DNA from 3 places in the Butyrivibrio sp. AE3004 genome. Region 1 is predicted to be linked to each of the others. Evidence: predicted binding sites of a transcription regulator. Region 1 holds the regulator's gene; each other region holds the start of a gene.

Region 1 (7,164 bases):
TAAAAAATATATTTGATATGATCGCCTTTTTCCTGCGCCAGTTATTTAGACTGCTGCGCTTATTTTTGGTACTTTTACCAATATCGGGTGCTGTTTACAGTATTTTCTTTTTTATTCTTACCGTTGAGATTATAGCCGGCGAATCTGTTTTTTCATCAATTATTCCAATTGAGCTTGATGCTTTACCGGTTCGAGCACTAATACTTGATACCCTGGTCGGATACCTCAATCTGTTATCCGGATATGGGGGAACTCTTATGTATTTTATCCTTATTCTCATCCTTTTAATACTCATTTTACCTATTTCCATAACCTTTATAGCAATAGGTACATTTGTATATGCAGTAAAGTATCTTCTTGTCTTTATCGTTGCTGATTTGGCATTATATCTTTTGGGTAGTCTTATACCCGGAAAAACTCCGGGTAAAATATTAAAAAGGCGCTATAAAAGGCTGTTCCCAAAATCAGGCAGACGTCTTGATGAAAAAAGCTATAGCAGATGGCTTGATCGTCACAGTGAAGAATTTGATGACGACAGCTATGGAAAGACTTCAAGAAAGAGTCCTCTTGAAGAATTTTACGAAGAGACAGAAAATGACTACGATAATGACAATACATATGATAATGACGATGATTTCTATGAAAGTGCATATTCAGACGATAATTTTGAAGATGATGATTATGACGGCTATATAGAAGCTTCAGATTATTATGAAGATTCTTTTGAAAAGTATGACAGAAAACGATTCCCTAATATTCGAAATCGGAAAAGAAGTCATGATCTATTTTTCAAAATCTCTGAGGACGACCTTGATAATACCGATGATACAGATGAGTATGATGATCTTCGTATAGAAGACAAACGAAAAAGCAATAGGGAAAAGAAACAGCAGCAAAGCAACAAACCAAATTCTGTATCCTCGTTTAACTTTTTCGCCGGCTGTACTACGCTTGAATCAGCCACAAAAAAATACAAATCTCTGGTAAAGCTTTACCATCCTGACAATATGGATGGCGACACAACCGCTCTTCAGGAGATAAATGTCCAGTATAATTCAATAAAAAAGCGACTTAGCTGATAATTTAAGCTAAGTCGCTTTTTTCTTATAGAAAATCACTATCACACTTCATAAGGCTTTAAAATTTTACCCTCTTTAGCATAGAGTCTCGGAACTCTGTGATTCAGATTACAGGTGAATTCATAATTGAATCTGCCACTTAATTCTCCGAGCTCCTCAACCGTTATCTTTGCGACTTCATTATCACCATAACCGGATTCAGCCCGGCCTATAAGTATTACTTCATCGCCTTCCTTAGCATTTGGTATTGAAGATACATCAACCATAAACTGATCCATGCACACTCTGCCAAGTATTCTGGCCTTTTGGCCATGTATAAGCACATAGCCTCTTCCTCCGGAAAGACTTCTGGGATATCCGTCGCCATATCCGACAGGAATCGTTGCTATTCTCATGCGTCTGTCAGATACAAATGTTCCGCCATAGCTTACAGGCGTATTTTCAGGAATATCCTTAATAAAAGATATGTGACTGTAAAGTGAAAGTGCCGGTTTTATGCATATCTTATCTCTGCTCACCTCTTCGGAAGGCCACATTCCGTACATAGTGACACCGCATCTAACCATATCCATATGCGCTTCGGGCATATCAATTATGCTTGCACTGTTTGAACAATGTACAATCGGGATCTTATAATCATTATCTGCTTCAACCTGAGTAACAAAATTCCCGAATTCCTTTAACCTGTTATGCGCATCAGACAGATCTGCTTCATCTGCTCTTGCAAAATGAGTAAATATTCCTTCAACCTCAATGCCCTCTGTTTTAAGAGCTGTCTTTATGAAATTTTCACCGTTTGCGTCAGGTCTTATTCCGATTCTGCTCATGCCACAGTCAACAGCTATATGAACATGAAAAATCTCATTTCCTCCCTGCGCTCTTCTCTTTTTTACTCTTTCAGAAAGGTGATTGAGCATATCGTATCTGAAAACAGCAGGCCTTATGTTTTCTCTTAACATTCTCTCGTAAGCATATGGAAATGTATATCCCAAAACCAGAATCGGTTTGCTTACTCCGGCCTCACGAAGCTCAAACGCTTCCTCCGCTGTTGCCGTTGCAAATCCCCATATATAGGCATCATTTTGCAGCATTCTCGCGATAGGTACTGCACCGTATCCATATCCGTCTGTCTTTACAACTGCAAGCATCCTTGTGTTTCTTGGTAGCGAATTATACATATTTTCAACATTTTGTGAAATCGCATCCAAATCTATTTTTGCATAAACTCTTGAAAATTCATCCAGCATTATTTATTGCCTCTTTTACAAAATATTACTTTGTCCGGAGAAAATATCCCTGAGACCTCCGGAAATGTCTCTGGCAGTCATACCCTGCCTTCCGTTTTTTATCGCAGCCATATCTCCGGCAACACCGTGCATATAAGCACCAATTGCAGCAGCTTCGGTAACATTTGAAAAACCCGAAACCACAAGTGCACCAATAAGTCCTGCCAGCACATCTCCGCTTCCTGCGGTAGCCATTCCGTCATTTCCACTGAGATTAATAAAACATCTTTCTCCATCAGTAATAAGACTTCTGGCATCTTTACATATAATACACGCATGAAATTCTTTTGCAAGCTTTATGGTTTCATCTATCATACATAGTCTGCAATCATGTATGTTTTTATCTATAAGTCTGGAAAACTCAGCAAGATGAGGTGTCATAACCATATCCGCTTCGTAACCGCAAATAAGTTTTCTTGTTTCCTCATCATCAGATATTATGTTTAGCGCATCAGCATCCAAAACCAATGGGAGCTTTGCATTTTCCAAAATTATACTAAGGATTTCTCTTCCTGCCTTTCCCTTTCCGATACCCGGACCGCAAACAACGGCATCGGACCATAATAAAGCATTTAAAAGATTATCTTTTGCAGCTTTAAATACTTCGCTTTCATTTGTATCAAAGTCTTCCTCGCAATATATATCTGTCATTGCCTCTGGAAGAAGTGTTTGAACCGCAGAAAGATTTGTCTTTTCAGTAAAGACACGCACCATTCCAGCGCCGCTTCTCAGGCAGCTCTCTGCGGCCATAATACATGCTCCGCTTATTCTCTTTGACCCTGCGGCAATAAGAACTTTTCCGAAAGATCCTTTGTTACCTGCCGGATTTCTTTTCGGAAGTAAAAGCTTAGCCATTTCGGAAACATCAGGTATATCTATATATTTGAACCTTGGAGGTTCATTAAGAAATCCATCATCGGTAATTCCTATATTTACAATATGAATCTCTCCGGAATGAGCAGCCCCTGGATAAAAAGCACAGCCCATTTTCAGAAAGCCGAAGGTAACAGTTTCATCAGCACAGATTGCATGTCCCTGAACCTGACCTGTATCTGCATTTATCCCTGTAGGTATATCTGCAGAAATTACGTGAGGTGCTTTTTCATCAAAATCCTCCTTCGAGTAGTTAATCTCACATACTGCAGATTTGTAGTCACCTTCAAGATCTCTTGTGCAACCTATACCAAGCATGGCATCAACAATTACCGAACTTCTTTTAATCTCGTTATTTATACTTGAAGCATCAAAATCAATCACTGTAACACCGTAAGACAGGGCAATTTTCAGCTGCTGTTCACATGCTTTTGTTCTCTTTGAAGAAGCTGCTTTTTCATTCAGCTTGTGGTTGACAAGCACAAGAACAACAGGAATATCATCCTGATGCAGAATTCTTGCAGCAGCTATTCCGTCACCACCGTTATTTCCGCTTCCTGCAAATATCAGCACTCGTCCGCCTGCGGGCAATGACTTTTTTACATATTTGCATATAGAAAGCGCCGCCCTTTCCATCAGAACATCCTGAGGGATTCCAAAGTGATCTATCGTAGCCTGATCACATCTCTTCATTTCGGCAGCGCTTACTACATATCTTGAGTTTTTATCAACTATCGGTAAATTTTTCTTCGTCATATATTATCCCATCACGTTCTTCCATTCCCGGCTTTACAATAGGGTGCCTTCTTTCCGGATCGTATTTTAAGTCAAACAGGTCTATAACTTCAGGGCCAAATATATTGTGCATATATGAATAAACGTTAAAATTTTCTATCTCCTTTTCCTGCATCCGTATAATATTCTTTTTTAGCTGGACCCTTACCTGGGATACCCATTCATCAATCGCAGTTATTTCAACTGTATTGTCATGTATCCTTTTGTAAAATAGCTCCATAGTTTCAACCATGAGCTGATAGTTAACCTGGTATATTTCCCTGGGAAGGCCAAGCATTTCATCCTCACAGCCTTCTATTTTCTCATTACATTCCTTGATCAGCCTCGTGTGGTCATCCATTTCGGCTTCAAGCTTTTTTCTTTGTTTTGGATTTTTGTCAGCGTCATCCCTTAAAACAACAATTTCTCCAAGAAGCTTCTTTTTAAGACGTTTTATGTCTTTAATCTTCTCTCTTATTTCTTCCTGCTTTGCAACAAGCTTAATAAGCTCAGCCTCAATCCCTTTAATTTTTGCGGTCTTGGGGCTTAGTGTAAAAAGCTGTTGCCATTTTTCATCTTTGAAAAGGATAGGCACATCCTTTCCAATAAGTGCATCGGAATAATTATTGTCGCTCTTGGCCATATCGGAATCCTCATGCTCTCATCTGTAAACGCATGGTTTTAGCTGTCTTCTACCGGTCTGAAACCGATTCTTACTTTTTGTGGGAACTTTCATATCTGTCAATACTGTAAGACAGCTTCATAAGTGAATCCGAAAGATGAACATTTTCAACCTGTACATACGGTGGAACTTCAAGATCTACGTGTGCAAAATTCCAAATTGCTTTAATACCGCATTTTACAAGTTTATCAGCCATTGGAACAGCCTGATCCTTCGGGATTGTAAGAACAGCTATCTCAATTTTGTTTTCCCTTACAAAACTTTCGATCTCCTCTATGGGCCTTATCTCTATATCACGAATCTTCTTTCCGTGAAGATCCGGATTTAGATCAAATGCACCTTTAAAAATAAAACCTCTGTTAAAAAAATTATTATAACCTGATAACGCCTGCCCCAAATGTCCCGCACCTATGATAATAAGTGTGTGCTCTCTACCAAGCCCTAATATTTTTCCTATCTCTTCATAAAGATATTCTACATTGTATCCATAACCTTGCTGCCCAAAGCCTCCAAAGTTATTAAAGTCCTGTCTTATCTGAGAAGCAGTTACCTTCATGATATCGCTGAGCTCCTGAGAAGATATGCGGGTAATTCCCTGATCCTTGAGTTCTCCGAGATATCTGAAATATCGTGGCAGACGACTTATAACCGCCTGAGAAATTTCTTTTCTCGCCATGTTTCCTCCAACCATGTATTTCTCCGAATATATTGCGCTTTTAATATTTTGCTCTAAAAATCCGGATATTATAATTATACTATCTGTTAAAATATAGTCAATGTAGACAAATGAATACACAATAAGGTTTTGCTTTTATTTTTTGAAGTAAAAAAATTCTTTCAGCATAGATATTTACTGATAAAATAACTTTCGACTATAAGTGAATTTGTTTTTTCTTTAATAACAAATTTATAAATAATTTCTAATTACCCTTTATAATACAAGTATGTGACTATGTCGTTTTTTAAGTATATGAGGTCATAAAATTATGGGAATGTCTATTGGCGGATTAGGCGGATATAACGTCTACCAGGCACAGCCTATGAATATGTCTTTATCAAATCAGGCACCTGTTTCAGATGTCTATGATAAGCATAAGGCTGTGGGCGACATTGCAACAGTTGCTCCCGTTGTATACCCAAATGCACAGGAAGTGAAGGTTGGAGAAGTCGCAAGCACTGATGGTAAGGAAGAATCATTAAAGGTCAATCAGCAATTTAACCAGATTGCATCTAAGTTTGGCAGTGCTACAGTTGGTTATGGGCGTGATCTTAGCGGTTATTCCTATGGACAAAGCGGCGGATCTTTTGATGCTTTTGCCTGATATATAATTCAGGAAAGACTCGTTAGACGCTCGAAGAAATCCGGAACATCAAAATCCCGGACATATATAATCTTTCAATTTACAAACAGAGTTCTTTTAAAGTTGAAAGATTATATATGTCCGGGACTTTTTATCCTGATATTTCATGTAAATCAATGGTATTTATTCACTTAGTGTTGCCCATTCATCATAAAGAATGCCAAGTCTTTCCTCATTAGCGGTCAGTTCATCGGATAGCTTTCGTACTTTTGCAAGATCCGTTGCAACAGAAGGGTCCAGAAGTTCTTCATTAATCTTTTCATTTCTTTCCTCCAGTTTTGCAATCTCATCTTCACATTTTTTTATTGCAGCTTCCTGTTTACGTTTTCTGGCAGCTTCTTCTTTTTGTGCTTTCCAGTCTGCAGCTCCCGTACTTCCATTATCAGATGGAGCCGTCTTGGAAGCGCCTGCAAGCTTACCGAAAGAGCTACCCTGCGCAGCTTCGGAAGCATTCATATCTATTCCCCTTCCAAAGCTTGAAGCATTACCGCTTTCAGTGAGCACCCTGTTTGTCTGTTCCTCACAGTGTTCCATGTAATAATCGTAATTACCCAAATAATTAATCAATCTACCGTGAGTCAGGTCAAGTATTCTTGTAGCTGTTTTATTAATAAAATATCTGTCGTGGCTGACATAAAGTACCGTACCTTCATAGCCGCTTATAGCATCCTCAAGAATTTCCTTACTGGTTATATCCAAATGGTTTGTAGGCTCATCAAGAATCAGAAAATTCGCATCTGAAAGCATAAGCTTTGCAAGTGAAACTCTGCCCTTCTCACCGCCTGACAGATCACCTATTCTTTTAAACACATCATCTCCGGTAAACAAAAATGCGGCAAGTGTGTTTCGAATCTCTGTATTATTCATAGTAGGATATGCATCTGACAGTTCTTCAAATAAAGTTTTTTCATCATGAAGAACCTGATGTTCCTGGTCATAGTAACCAATATGTACTTTTACTCCCAGAGTTATCTCACCGTCATCCAAAGATTCCATGCCATTTATTATCTTAAGCATGGTTGTCTTTCCTGTTCCGTTATCGCCGATAATAGCAACCTTTTCACCGCGCTTTACATCAAAGCTAATGTTCTCAAACAGCTTCTCACTTC
Region 2 (7,164 bases), 570 kb from region 1:
AGGATGTGGCGACATCAACATGGACGAGGAGAACAAGAAGTTCACACTTGCTGGAAAAGAGTTCCACGAAGGAGATTATATCTCAATCGATGGTACAACCGGTAACATCTATGATGGCGTTATCAAGACTGTAGACGCTCAGATTGCTGGCGAATTCGGACGTATCATGGCTTGGGCTGATGAGTTCAGAAAGCTTAAGGTTCGTACAAACGCTGATACACCTGCTGATGCTAAGAAGGCTCGTGAGCTTGGTGCTGAGGGTATCGGACTTTGCCGTACAGAGCACATGTTCTTCGAGGAAGACAGAATTGCTGCATTCCGTGAAATGATCTGCTCTGATACAGTAGAAGAGAGAGAAGCTGCACTTGAGAAGATCCTTCCTTATCAGCAGAATGACTTCAAGCAGCTCTATGAGGCACTTGAGGGATGTCCTGTAACAATCAGATTCCTTGATCCTCCGCTTCACGAGTTCGTTCCCACAACAGAGGACGAGATTAAGAAGCTTGCAGATGCACAGGGCAAGAGCGTAGAAGACATCAAAGCTATCATCGCTTCTCTTCACGAGTTCAACCCTATGATGGGTCACAGAGGATGCCGTCTTGCAGTTACATATCCTGAAATTGCTAAGATGCAGACAAAGGCTGTTATCCGTGCTGCACTTGAGGTTCAGAAGGCTCATGCTGATTGGAATGTTAAGCCTGAGATCATGATTCCTCTTGTATGTGAAGTTAAAGAGCTTAAGTTCGTTAAGAAGGTAGTTGTTGAGACAGCTGATGCTGAAATCGCAGCTGCAGGCGCTAAGCTTGAGTATGAGGTTGGTACAATGATCGAGATCCCGAGAGCTGCTCTTACAGCTGACGAGATCGCTGCAGAGGCAGATTTCTTCTGCTTCGGTACAAACGACCTTACACAGATGACATTCGGATTCTCTCGTGATGACGCTGGTAAGTTCCTTAACGCTTACTATGATGAGAAGATCTTCGAGAACGATCCTTTCGCTAAGCTTGATCAGACAGGTGTTGGTAAGCTTATGGATATGTCACTTAAGCTTGGTAAGCCCGTTAATCCTAACCTTCATGTTGGTATCTGCGGAGAGCACGGTGGAGATCCTTCATCAGTTGAGTTCTGCCACAAGATTGGCCTTGATTATGTTTCATGCTCACCTTTCCGTGTACCTGTTGCTAGACTTGCAGCAGCTCAGGCAGCTATCGCTAACAAGTAATATACAGAACAACGAAAGACCTTGTAATAAAGGCATTTACAGTGTAGAGAGTCGAAAGGCTCTCTACATTTTTTTTGTCGTATGCCTTTAATATGGGTACAAACGGTGTGTTTGAGGCCGAACATATCAGTAACTCGGTAAGCGGTTTGGCTTGCTTATTGACGGTGCTGATTGTTATGAATAAGATTATAAATAAGAGCGATGTGAAACCTGTTTAAAGGAGGTAAGCGCCTTTGGATATCAAAGACATCCGCTACTTTATGGAGTGCTACGAGACTAGAAGCATAAATAAAGCTGCCAAGGATTTGTTTATTACCCCTCAGGGTTTGGGAAAAATTCTGGACAAGCTTGAGCAGGAAATGCAGATTCAGCTTTTTGAAAGGACCAAGCAGGGGCTTGTTCCTACAGAGGCTGGTGTGTTTTTCTATGAAAAGAGCTTGAAACTATTGGCTGAGACTCAGGAATTAGAACAGGGCTTGGAGACGATCCGAAAGAAGAATGACATCTTTAATGTGGGGTATTCCTGCGGACTTATCAGGCTTCTTCCAATGAATAAGATTGAGCAGTTTCAACAGGCTATTGGCGCTACAAAGTTGTCCTTGGAAGAGAGCTCCAACCCTGATATCAAGGCAAAGCTGATAAATGGGCAGTTCGATGTGGCTCTGGTAATTGGGCGTGTGGCAGCCACAGGTTTCATTGAAAAGGAAATCGACAGTAAGAGTATGTGTGCTGTAGTTTATAAGGGACATCAGCTTTTTAAGCGGGATAGCCTTAAGATAGCGGACTTAAAGAATGAGCAACTGATAAGTCTTAATGAAAAATACCAGTCTTACACTAACCTTTTAAATTCCTGCGAACGAGAGGGATTTTACCCAGACGTGCGCATTAAAACTATGGAAGCTGCCATGATATATGAATTTGTTCGTGAAGGGCATGGAATAGGGATAGATGTTGATATTCATAACAGGGAATCTATTTCTAAGGACATTAGATTGATTCCAATTGAGGATGGAATTTCCTGGAACGTTTATGTGGCATATTCCAAGGAAAACACGAAAGAAAAGCATTTACGATATTTTTTAGACACAATAATAAGTTAATAAGTATGATAGATGTGACATCTGGTGGGTACAAACTATTTGTTTATACCCACCAATTTTTTGTTGATAGAAAGCATTCGGCGTAGGATGTTAAAATATTATCAATTTAATATTGAGTTTTTAACGAATAAGGAGGAACTCGGTTAATGGAAAGAAAATATCCACATCTTACAAGCCCGATTACAGTTGCAGGCGTAACATTCAGAAACAGAATGTTCTCAGCACCTATGGGTGGAACTGACATTACAAACGATGGTTGTATTGGACCAAAGTCTACAGCATTTTATGAACTTCGTTCAAAAGGCGGTGCTGGTGCTGTTACAGTATCAGAATGCATGGTTCACGAATCAGATGGAAGTCATGCTTACAGGCTTAATCCTACAATCTTAAATTCACTTGCATGTGCAACATACACAGCTGACGCCATCAGACGTCACGGTGGAATGCCATCTCTTGAGCTTTCACACTCAGGTATGTTCGCAGGCACATATATGACAGATAAGACAAAGCAGAAGACTATGAAGCAGTGGGGACCTATGGACACAGTCAGACCTGATGGCGTTGAAGTTCAGGGTATGACAAAGGACATGATTGATGAAATAGTAAAATCTTACGGCGATGTTGCTGCTATGGCAAAGCGTGCCGGCTTTGAGATGATTATGGTTCATGGTGGTCATGGCTGGCTTATCAACCAGTTCCTTTCACCACTTTTCAACCAGAGAACTGATGAGTACGGTGGAAGTCTGGAGAATCGTTGCAGACTTGCAAAGGAGATTATTACATCAATCCGTGAGGCAGTAGGTCCACGTTTCCCAATAGAATTAAGAATGTCAGGTTCTGAGTTTTGTGAGGGTGGTTACGGTATCGAAGAGGGCATCGAAATAGCAAAGCAGCTTGAGGATTATGTTGATATTCTTCATGTTTCAGCCGGTACATACCAGAAGACATTTGGAATCACGCATCCTTCTATGTTTGAGGAACACGGACGTAACGTAGTTCTTGCAGCAGAGATTAAGAAGCACGTTAAGGTTCCTGTAGCTACACTTGGTGGCCTTAATGATCCCGCGCAGATGGAAGAAATTATTGCATCAGGCAAGGCTGATATTGTATACATGGGACGTGCACTTCTTGCAGATCCATATCTTCCGCAGAAGATTACAGAGAATCGTGACGACGAAATCGTTCGTTGCTTAAGATGCTTTACATGTATGGCAGAGCGTGCAGCTACATCTACACGTCGTTGTACAGTAAATCCACTTATAGGTCGTGAAATTGAAGGAGATGAGGTTCTGCCGGCACCGGTTAAGAAGAAGGTTCTTGTTGCAGGTGGTGGTCCCGGCGGACTTTACGCAGCATACACAGCAGCTCGTCGCGGACACCGGGTTATCCTTTGCGAGAAGGAAGCTGAGCTTGGCGGAATCCTTAAGAGTGAGCAGGCTATTCCGTTTAAGTATGAGATGTATCAGCTCACAGGCACATACGAGAAACTTGCAAGAAAGGCTGGTGTTGAGATTCGTCTTAACACAGAGGTTACTAAGGAGTACGCAGAGAAGGAAAATGCAGATGCATTAATCATTGCAGTTGGTTCTACACCACTTGTTCCTCCAATCCCGGGGCTTGATGGAGATAACGTAGTTGTTGTAAACAATTACTATAAGGAAATGTCTAAGGTTGGAGACAACGTAGTAGTTATGGGCGGAGGACTTGCAGGCTGTGAATGTGCTGTTCATCTTGGACAGGAAGGCAAGAAGGTTTCTATCATCGAGATGAGAGACGCTCTTGCGCCGGATGCTAACGTACGTCATCGTCCGCTTCTGCTCAAGGAAATCGACAAGTATGTTGATGTTCATACAGGTCTCAAGGCTGTAAAAGTTACTGCTGAGGGTGTTCTTTGTGAAGATAAGGATGGTAAGGAAGTAATGGTTGAAGGCGCAAGCGTAATCTGTGCACTTGGCCAGCGTTCACGCAGCGATGTTGCTGATGATCTTCGTGATGCAGCTCCATTTGTACGCGTAATCGGTGATGCCGCAAAGGTTTCAACAATCACAAACGCAGTATACTGGGGATATCACGCAGCACTTGATATCTAATATAAAAGTTTTCAAAATATCGATAAAAAGTTCAAAATAGTTTTTGAAACAATTGATAAATGAAGCAAATATGCAGGATGCTCCTTAATCTATCGGGAAATGACACCTATGGGGGTTCAGAATCAGGCACCAATAAAAGGTGATATCTGGCAACTGAACTTTAATTTTTTACACTTATTTAAGATTGCGGAATAACGAAATATAGTAAAATAAAAAAGGGACGTAAACACCGATGGTTATGCAATTTATTTGAGCTTTATGACAACTTACATAAATCATGAACAAGCAATTAGATGCAGCTCACACTGTTTGAGGAGGGATTATGATTCCATTAAATATAATTAAGCGATCCGATATAATAGCATGTACAATTTGCATCGATGCACCCTGCAGCACTGCATGTAAGCATATGGATCCAGCAGGGGCACTTAAAAGCATCTGGTTTGATAACGAGGATGTGGCTGCGCTTAAACTTCCTAAAGATAATCTATGTCTTAGCTGCGATGCGCCATGCGAAAAATACTGTGTAAGGAGTGGGAGTGTTACAATTAAAACGATAATGACAAAGCTTCATGATGAAGTCAGACCAAAAGTAGAGATTGACCTTCCGGAGGATGAAGGCAGACTCTCTTGTGATCTGTGCGGGATACCTCTTGAAAATCCGTTTCTGTTATCGTCATCTGTCGTGGCATCAACATATGACATGTGTGCAAGGGCTTTTGAGGCAGGATGGGCAGGTGCATGTTTTAAGACAATATGTACGCTGGACATACACGAAGCTTCTCCGAGATTTTCAGCAATTAAAGGAGATAATGGGAGTATTATCGGCTTTAAGAATATAGAGCAGCTTTCTGATCACAGTGTGGCAGAGAACATGGAGATTTTCAGAAGATTAAAGGAAAAGTATCCGTCTAAGTTTATTCTTGCCTCTATCATGGGACAGGATGAAAAAGAATGGGAAGAGCTTTCCGGACTTTGTGAAGAAAATGGTGCAGATGCCATTGAACTTAATTTCTCGTGTCCAAATATGCAGGAAGATGGTCTTGGGAGTGATATTGGGCAAATTCCGGAACTGGTGGAGAGATATACAAGAGCAGCAAAACGTGGCACTTCAATACCGGTTCTTGCAAAGCTTACTCCAAATGTTGCAGTCATGAGTCCTGCAGCAGAAGCCGCAAAAAGAGGCGGGGCCGATGGAATTGCAGCAATTAATACCATAAAGAGCGTGGTAGGAGTAAATCCCTATACTTACGTATCAGCACCAGCTGTCAGGGGGCAGTCGGCAATAGGGGGATATAGCGGAAACGCTGTAAAACCCATAGCTTTAAGATTTATATCCGAACTTGGACAGAATGAAAAACTAAAAGGGGTTCATATTACGGGAATGGGTGGAATAGAGACCTGGAGAGATGCACTGGAATTCATTCTCATGGGAGCAGGCTCTATACAGATAACAACGGCTGTCATGCAGTATGGATATCGCATAATAGATGATTTGAAAGCCGGAATGAATTATTATCTGGCTCAATGTGGGATAAAGAATATCAGGGACATAGTTGGCGCCGGCCTTTCATCTGTCAGTGATACTACGGATGTGCTTGAAAGGGATACGATTCTTTTTCCGATATTTGACACCGCAAAATGCATCGGATGCGGAAGATGCTACATTTCATGTCAGGATGGAGGGCATCAGGCCATAAGGTTTGAGAACAGGATTCCAAAACTTGATGGCAGTAAATGTGTGGGATGTCATTTATGCCATCTTGTGTGTCCCATGGGAGCCATAGGCAAGGCATCAAAGAGAATCAAAAGGAAGTTTTCAAATGTCAATGATGCAAGTGAATGATCAGATAAATTCAGCTTTTATGGAATATGTCAGCCAATATGATATGGGCGATGTAATGATAAGCAGCAAGGTATTTCACACCATGCGGGTTGCAAAACTTTGCATGCGGATAGCTAAGAGCCTCAACCTTAGTGCCCGTTTTTCTTTTTTAGAGATTTTTATATGGTATCTGACTTTTTTGATATAGTATCATTGAATAGCAGATATAATAATTTTATTGATGGGTATAAGTCATAATATAGTAATAGGGTGCTAAAAGTATGTATGGAGGTTAACAAACAGCATGAAAAAATGGACACGAGTAAAATATCATCCCAATCTGCCATTATATGAAGGTGGAACAAAGGTTACTGCTTCTGCAGAGCATATAGAGATTTCTAAAAATGCTGCTAAAGAAGGTATGGTTTTATTAAAAAATGATAATGAAGCATTACCGCTAAAAAGAGGACAGAGAATTGCGTTATTCGGAAAGGCATCTATTGATTATGTTAAAGGTGGTGGCGGAAGCGGTGACGTAACTGTTCCTTATGTGACAAATCTGGCTGAGGGATTTACAAAGCTTCAAGGGCAGGTCGCACTTTTTGAGGATTCGATTTCTTTTTATGATGAGTACGTAAAAGCAAAATATAAGGAAGGTATTCTTCCGGGACTTATTGCTGAGCCCGAGGTTCCTTCTGAATTGTTTACAAAGGCGAGAGCTTTTACCGATACAGCGGTTGTATCATTCAGCAGATATTCAGGTGAAGGATGGGACAGAAAGAGTGACAAGGTCATAGACCGCAAACTTAAAGATGTTGATCAGAATCTTATTGATGTTACTGACAAGCTTTTTGAGCGTGGAGATTTCTATTTATCCAATGCAGAAAAGAAACTTCTTGATGATGTCAGAAAGTCTTTTGATAAGAC
Region 3 (7,164 bases), 2.1 Mb from region 1:
AAACACTTTACGATTATTTGTGGTTTTCATGGTAGAAAACCGCGATTAATTATACAATATACATGAGGTATAGAAAAGTTGCTTAGGGAAATCATTTTTGTCTTAAAATATCAGACTGATGTTGGCATCAGCTCAAAAATTTACAGTGCTTCCGAATATCTGTCGGAGGAGGGATTCTTTAGCCGCGTAGTTTATCCTGATAAGGAAATACAGACTAAAGAAAAACTTTTGCTGGGCATTATGGAGAATACGCAGGAGAAAAATCTTGGCGATATTCTTTTTATGACGGATTCCTCGGAGCTATCGGAGATCCTTTTGTGCAGCGGCGCATATGTTGTCGGGATACAGCACGAGGAGAATCGAAATGAGAATTTCCCGGGATTAAAATATGTTTTCACGGACATAGAAGAGGTTGGGACTGATTCCTATGAAAAGGCATACCAGAGATATGCACATCTTCCGTGGAAAATTCTGGAGACCGAAAGATGCATAATCAGGGAAACCACAGTTGAGGATGTGGATGTTTTCTACGAGATATATGCAGACCCCGAGATGACCAGATATATGGAAGGGCTCTTTAAAAATCCTGAGGATGAAAAGAAGTATACGCGCGACTACATTGAGAAAGTCTATGGGCTTTTGGGATTCGGTACCTGGACTGTTGTAAGGAAAAAAGACAACGAGGTTATCGGAAGAGCCGGCTTTAGTGTAAGAAACGGTTTTGACGATATTGAACTCGGATTTTTGATAGGGACCGATTATCAGCGCCGGGGATATGCATATGAAGTATGCAGTGCTATTTTGGAATATGGAAAACAGGTTCTTCAATTTGAGCGTATCCAGACTTTTGTAAAAAAAGAAAATCTTGTATCTATACATCTGTGTGAGAAATTGGGATTTACTGTATCAGAGGAAGTGGATATAGAGGAAAATATCTACGGTGAAGAGTATCATGACGGGCTTAAAGTTGAGCCTTCAAAGGCACAATTTGGCAAATATATAAGAATGGTGCTTGATATTTGAATTTTTTTCAGTTACCATACATTTGAAGAAAGAGGCAAAAAATTACGTAGTACCCATTAGTGTAGGAGGTATGGATGAGTTCAATGGATTTGTTTTCGTTAATTGCAGGGCTTCTCGGAGGATTAGCTCTGTTTATGTATGGCATGAATGTAATGAGCGGAGGTCTTACCAAGACCGCCGGAGGAAAGCTGGAATCGGCGCTGAGTAAGGTTACGGCGCATCCAATCATTGCATATCTGTTCGGTGTAGGAGTTACTGCACTGGTTCAGTCGTCTTCAGCTTCAACCGTAATGGTTGTAGGTCTTGTTAATTCAGGAATTATGACTCTTAAGGAAGCTGTCAATGTAATCCTCGGTGCAAACCTTGGTACAACATTTACGGCATGGCTGCTCAGCTTGAATGCTATCAGCAGTGATAACTTTCTTATCAATCTTTTAAAACCCACATCATTTACGCCGTTTCTGGCAATCATCGGTATAGTTCTTTACATGTTCTCAAAGAGCGACAAAAAGAACAACATTGGTTTGATACTTATCGGTTTTTCAGTGCTTATGTTTGGAATGAGCATGATGTCGGATGCTGTATCACCTCTTGAGAATAACAAGGGATTCCAGAACATACTGATGACCTTCAGTAATCCGATAATTGGTTTTTTGGTGGGCGTTCTTTTTACAATGGTAATTCAAAGCTCTGCCGGTACCATCGGTATCATGCAGGCTCTGGCGGCATCTGTCCATATAACATACAGCGTTGCGCTGCCGGTTGTAGTAGGCGCAGAGGTTGGAACATGTATAACAGCAATTCTTTCTTCACTCGGTGCCAATAAGAACGGTAAGAGAACAGCTCTCATGCATTTGTATTTCAATATTATAAAGGCTGTTTCCTTTATGATAATTTTCTATGCATTACATATGACACTTAATTTTGCTTTTATGCATGAGACAGCAGGAATGGTTGGAATAGCTTCCATTCATACACTTATAAACCTTGTGGCAACACCTCTTATGGTGCCATTCTCGGGACTCCTTGTTAATATGGCACTTGCTACTATTCCGATTGATGAAAAGGAAAGAGAAGAGCAGGAAGAGATGCAGGGCATTACAAAGCTGGATCCCAGATTCCTTACAAACCCGCCTTTTGCTCTTGAACAGAGTAAACAGGTTGCAGTTGATATGGCAAACTTTGCAAGAGAAGGCCTTGAAAAAGCTATACCGCTTCTTGAAAATTACGATGCTGCGGTTGCTGATGAAGTCAGACGTCTCGAAGAGAAGGTTGACCGCTACGAAGATCAGCTCGGAACCTATCTTATGCAGATAAACAATCATCATCTTGCTGAGACAGATTCAAGAACCCTTTCAATAATTCTTCACTGCATTACGGATTTTGAGAGAATTAGCGATCACACATTAAACATAGCTCAGATAGCCCGCAACATGCATGATAAGGATGAGCATTTTTCAGCTAAGGCCAGTGAAGAGCTTCGCATATTCTCAAATGCGGTTAAGGAGATATTTGATCTTGCATTCCAGTCCTTCCTTAATCAGGACTTAGAGCTTGCAAAATCGGTTGAACCTCTTGAGGAAGTAATAGATGGCCTCAATATGGAGGTTAAGCGCAGACACGTAAGAAGACTCAGAAAAGGTAAATGTACCATAGATATGGGCTTTAGTTTATCGGAGCTTGGAACAGACTATGAGAGAATCGCAGACCACTGCAGCAATATAGCTGTTTGCCTGCTTGAAGTCAGCGAAGGACTTTTTGATACGCATGAATATATCGAGCATCTCAAGGAAGAAAAGAATCAGGAATTTGAGCATGCGGTAGATATGTATGAGAGAAAATATCGCCTTCCCAACATGAAGAAGTCTGAGGAAGACGAGATTGATCCTTCTTTTGCTGAGGAACATTCAGTGCTTGTTGATATTATGAATGCCGAGGAGGAAGAAATCCTTGACGAAGCAGTTGCAGCTGCCGGCGTTACCAGAGCAGATAAGCTGTCTGAAAAAGTTAAGGATAAGCTCACAGGAAAGACTAAAGATAAATCAAAAGAGAAATCCAAGGATAAAAAAGATAAGAAGAAAGACAAGGCTAAGAAAGATAAGAACATAGAAGATTAAAAGCAATTAAAGGCAGATGAAAGGATATATATGAGTACCAGAATTATTGAATTAAAAAGAAGCGTATTTGAGAGTAATGACGAAAGAGCTGAGCTCCTTAGAAAAGAGCTTAAGGAAAAAGGGATTTTCCTTCTTAATCTCATGTCATCACCCGGATCGGGAAAGACCACAACTCTTAAGGCAACAATAGCAGCCCTTAAGGACAAGTATAAGATTGGAGTTATGGAAGCAGACATTGACTCAGATGTTGATGCAAAGAAGATAGCAGAGACAGGTGTTAAAGCAATCCAGCTACATACAGGCGGAATGTGCCATCTTGATGCTGATATGACAAGACAGGGACTTGACGCACTTGTTGAAGGCGATGTTGATCTGGCTATTTTGGAGAATGTCGGTAACCTGGTTTGCCCTGCGGAATTTGATACAGGTGCTTCAAAGAATGCAATGATCCTTTCTGTTCCGGAAGGTCATGATAAGCCTCTTAAATATCCTCTTATGTTCAGCATCTGCGATGTTGTTCTTATTAACAAGATGGATGTAGCTCCTTATTTTGACTTTGACCTTGAGAAATGCAAGGAATATATTCACATGAGAAATCCTAAGGCGGAGATAATTCCAATCTGCGCAAAGACAGGTGAGGGTGTTGATGAATTTGCAAAATGGCTCAGTGCTCAGGTCGAGGATTGGAAAAACGCCTGATAGCGGCAGAAAAATTGAGGAATAAATGACAACGGGAAAAATACATTCAATAGAAACCTTCGGATCTGTAGACGGTCCGGGAGTTCGTTTTATCATATTTTTAAAAGGCTGTAATCTCAGATGTAAATACTGTCATAATGCAGACACCTGGAACCCGGAATCAGATGACATCAGAACTGTGGATGAGCTTCTTGATAAAGCCGAGCGTTACAGAAGCTACTGGGGAGATGAAGGCGGTATAACCGTCAGCGGAGGAGAACCCCTTCTTCAATTGGATTTTCTTGCAGAACTGTTTGAAGAAGCAAAAAGGAGAGGGATAAATACCTGCATTGATACAGCTGCAGAACCTTTTACAAGACAGGAACCCTTCTTTTCAAAGTTTAATGAACTGATGAAGAACACGGATATTCTTCTGGTTGATATAAAGCATATAAATAACGAGGAGCATATAAAGCTCACAGGAAAGCCAAACGACAATATAAAAGATTGTCTTAGATATCTTTCTGAAATCGGGAAGCCGGTGTGGATAAGACATGTACTTGTTCCGGGAATAACCGATAATGATGAGTATCTTAAGGAGACGAGAGCCTTCCTTGATACGCTTTCAAATGTTCAAAGAGTTGATGTTCTTCCCTACCATTCACTTGGACAGTTTAAGTGGGAGCAGCTCGGAATTCCTTATCAGCTAGAAGGAGTTGAAGCTCCGACAGCTGAAAGAATAGCAAACGCAAAGAAAATTCTCGGAGCGGGTTAACATAGTTTAAAATCATACAAGAAAATTAAAAAAATTGTTAAAAAAGTGCCAAAGTTGACAAAAGTTATCAACTTTGGCTTTTTTTGAGGGTTTTTGGTTGAAAAGTACGCTCGTATATGTAAGAATACCAATTGGTGCCATAATGAAATATATATCTTGTGGTTTATATGATGTGCTATACTATATATAGTGGTATGGATTATGCGTGCCGGATTATTCATTTTTTTTGTTGCAATAGCAACTTTTTATAGACTCTGAGGGTGGTATCATAGGCGCGAAAGAGAGGAGCGAAAATTATGAAAGAACAATGGAGAGGTTTCAAAGGAAATAAGTGGACTGACGAAGTTAACTTAAGAGAATTTATCCAGAACAATTACACCATGTATGACGGAGACGAGAGTTTCCTTGCTGATGCTACAGAAGCTACAGATAAGCTCTGGGGCAAACTTCAGGAGCTTCAGAAGAAGGAGCGTGAGAACGGTGGCGTTCTTGAGTGTGAGACAGAGGTTGTATCAAGTCTTACAGCTTATGGCCCCGGTTACATCGATGAGTCAATGAAGGATCTTGAGCAGGTTGTAGGTCTTCAGACAGATAAGCCTCTTAAGAGAGCATTCATGCCTTACGGCGGTATCAAGATGGCTGAGCAGGCTGCTGATACTTACGGCTATAAAGTAAATGAGAAATTCCACAAGATTTTTACTGAATATCACAAAACACACAACCAGGCAGTTTTTGATGCTTATACACCTGAGATGATGGCTGCACGTCACAGTCACATCGTTACAGGACTTCCGGATACATACGGACGCGGACGTATCGTAGGCGACTACAGAAGAGTAGCTCTTTACGGTATTGACTTCCTTATCGAGCAGAAGAAGGAAGACCTTGCTCTTTGCGGCTGTGGCGTTATGACAGATGATATTATCCGTCAGCGTGAAGAGATTGCAGAGCAGATGCGTGCACTTCGCGGAATGAAAGAAATGGCAGCAGTTTACGGCTTTGATATTTCACAGCCTGCAAACAATGCAAGAGAGGCTGTTCAGTGGCTGTACTTCGGTTATCTTGCTGCTATCAAGACACAGAACGGTGCGGCTATGTCAGTTGGTCGTGTTTCTACATTCCTTGATATTTATATTGAAAGAGATCTCAAAGAGGGTACTCTTACTGAGTCAGAGGCACAGGAGCTTATCGATCATCTCGTTATGAAGTGCCGTATGGTTAAATTTGCACGTATCCCCAGCTACAATCAGCTGTTCTCCGGTGACCCGGTTTGGGCTACACTTGAGGTCGGTGGACTTGGTATGGACGGGCGTCATATGGTTACAAAGAATGACTATCGTTTCCTTCATACTCTTGAGAACATGGGACCTTCACCTGAGCCTAACCTTACAGTGCTCTATTCTTCAAGACTTCCCAAGACCTTCAAGAAGTATGCTGCTAAGATTTCTGTTACAACATCTTCTATCCAGTATGAGAATGACGACGTTATGCGTCCTGTATGGGGCGATGATTACAGCATTTGCTGCTGTGTATCAGCTACCCAGACAGGTAAGGAAATGCAGTTCTTCGGAGCAAGAGCTAACCTTGCTAAGTGTCTTCTTTACGCTATCAACGGCGGTAAGGATGAGAAGTTCCTTGATAAGCAGGGTAACCACATGCAGGTAGGTCCTGAATATGCACCTATTACGTCAGAGTACCTTGACTTTGATGAGGTTATGCACAAATATGACAAGATGATGGATTGGCTTGCAAGCCTCTATGTTAATATCCTGAATCTTATCCAGTACATGCATGATAAGTACTACTACGAAGCAGCTGAGATGGCTCTTATCGATACAGATGTACGTCGTACATTCGCTACAGGTATCGCAGGCTTCTCACACGTTGTAGATTCACTTTGCGCTATTAAGTATGCAAAGGTTAAGACAGTTCGTGATGAATCCGGACTTGTTGTAGATTACAAGATTGAGGGAGACTTCCCTAAATACGGTAATGATGATGAGAGAGCTGATGAGATAGCTGTATGGCTTCTCAAGACATTCCTTAAGAAGGTTAAGAAGAACCACACTTACAGAAATTCAGAGCCTACAACATCAATCCTTACTATCACATCAAACGTAGTATACGGTAAGGCTACAGGTGCACTTCCGGATGGAAGACCTGCATTTGCTCCTTTCGCTCCCGGTGCTAACCCGGCTTACGGCGCTGAGCAGTCAGGACTTCTTGCATCACTTAATTCAGTTGCAAAGCTTCCTTACGAGTATGCACTTGATGGAATTTCCAATACACAGACAATCAATCCCGGCGCTCTTGGACATGATGACGATGAGCGTGCAGATAAGCTTGTAAGCGTAATGGACGGATACTTTGATCAGGGCGCTCATCACCTTAACGTAAATGTATTCGGTGTAGAGAAGCTTAAGGACGCTATGGAGCATCCTGAAAAGCCTGAGTATGCTAACTTCACAATTCGTGTATCAGGTTACGCTGTTAAGTTCATTGATCTTACAAAAGAGCAGCAGCTTGACGTAATCAACCGTACTTGCCACGAGAGCATGTAATTATTTTGAA

What was found. Region 1 encodes Rex, which represses fermentation and respiration genes when NADH is low (regulators of the CRP and FNR family bind a similar motif). Its sites were predicted from a motif close to ATTGTTAANTANTTAACAAT; they were not measured.
Region 2: BV60_RS0111605 (oxidoreductase) is a predicted target of Rex. The motif match lies at 2,409-2,428, and genes of this name have one in related genera.
Region 3: pflB (formate C-acetyltransferase) is a predicted target of Rex. The motif match lies at 4,627-4,646, and genes of this name have one in related genera.

What each region holds. Positions count from the first base shown of each region.
Region 1 covers NZ_JNLQ01000002.1:1,395,144-1,402,307, reverse strand. Annotated here, with positions in the region: gene BV60_RS0109210 (hypothetical protein) at 66-1,079, shown strand; gene alr (alanine racemase) at 1,121-2,326, opposite strand; gene BV60_RS0109200 (bifunctional ADP-dependent NAD(P)H-hydrate dehydratase/NAD(P)H-hydrate epimerase) at 2,342-3,994, opposite strand; gene BV60_RS0109195 (hypothetical protein) at 3,966-4,655, opposite strand; gene BV60_RS0109190 (redox-sensing transcriptional repressor Rex) at 4,726-5,370, opposite strand; gene BV60_RS0109185 (hypothetical protein) at 5,681-6,016, shown strand; gene abc-f (ribosomal protection-like ABC-F family protein) at 6,179-7,164, opposite strand, start outside.
Region 2 covers NZ_JNLQ01000002.1:1,967,946-1,975,109, reverse strand. Annotated here, with positions in the region: gene ppdK (pyruvate, phosphate dikinase) at 1-1,222, shown strand, start outside; gene BV60_RS0111610 (LysR family transcriptional regulator) at 1,456-2,322, shown strand; gene BV60_RS0111605 (oxidoreductase) at 2,469-4,412, shown strand; gene preA (NAD-dependent dihydropyrimidine dehydrogenase subunit PreA) at 4,735-6,258, shown strand; gene BV60_RS0111590 (glycoside hydrolase family 3 protein) at 6,542-7,164, shown strand, end outside.
Region 3 covers NZ_JNLQ01000002.1:3,504,776-3,511,939, forward strand. Annotated here, with positions in the region: gene BV60_RS22325 (GNAT family N-acetyltransferase) at 79-1,023, shown strand; gene BV60_RS0118105 (Na/Pi cotransporter family protein) at 1,098-3,140, shown strand; gene hypB (hydrogenase nickel incorporation protein HypB) at 3,171-3,839, shown strand; gene pflA (pyruvate formate-lyase-activating protein) at 3,865-4,593, shown strand; gene pflB (formate C-acetyltransferase) at 4,890-7,154, shown strand.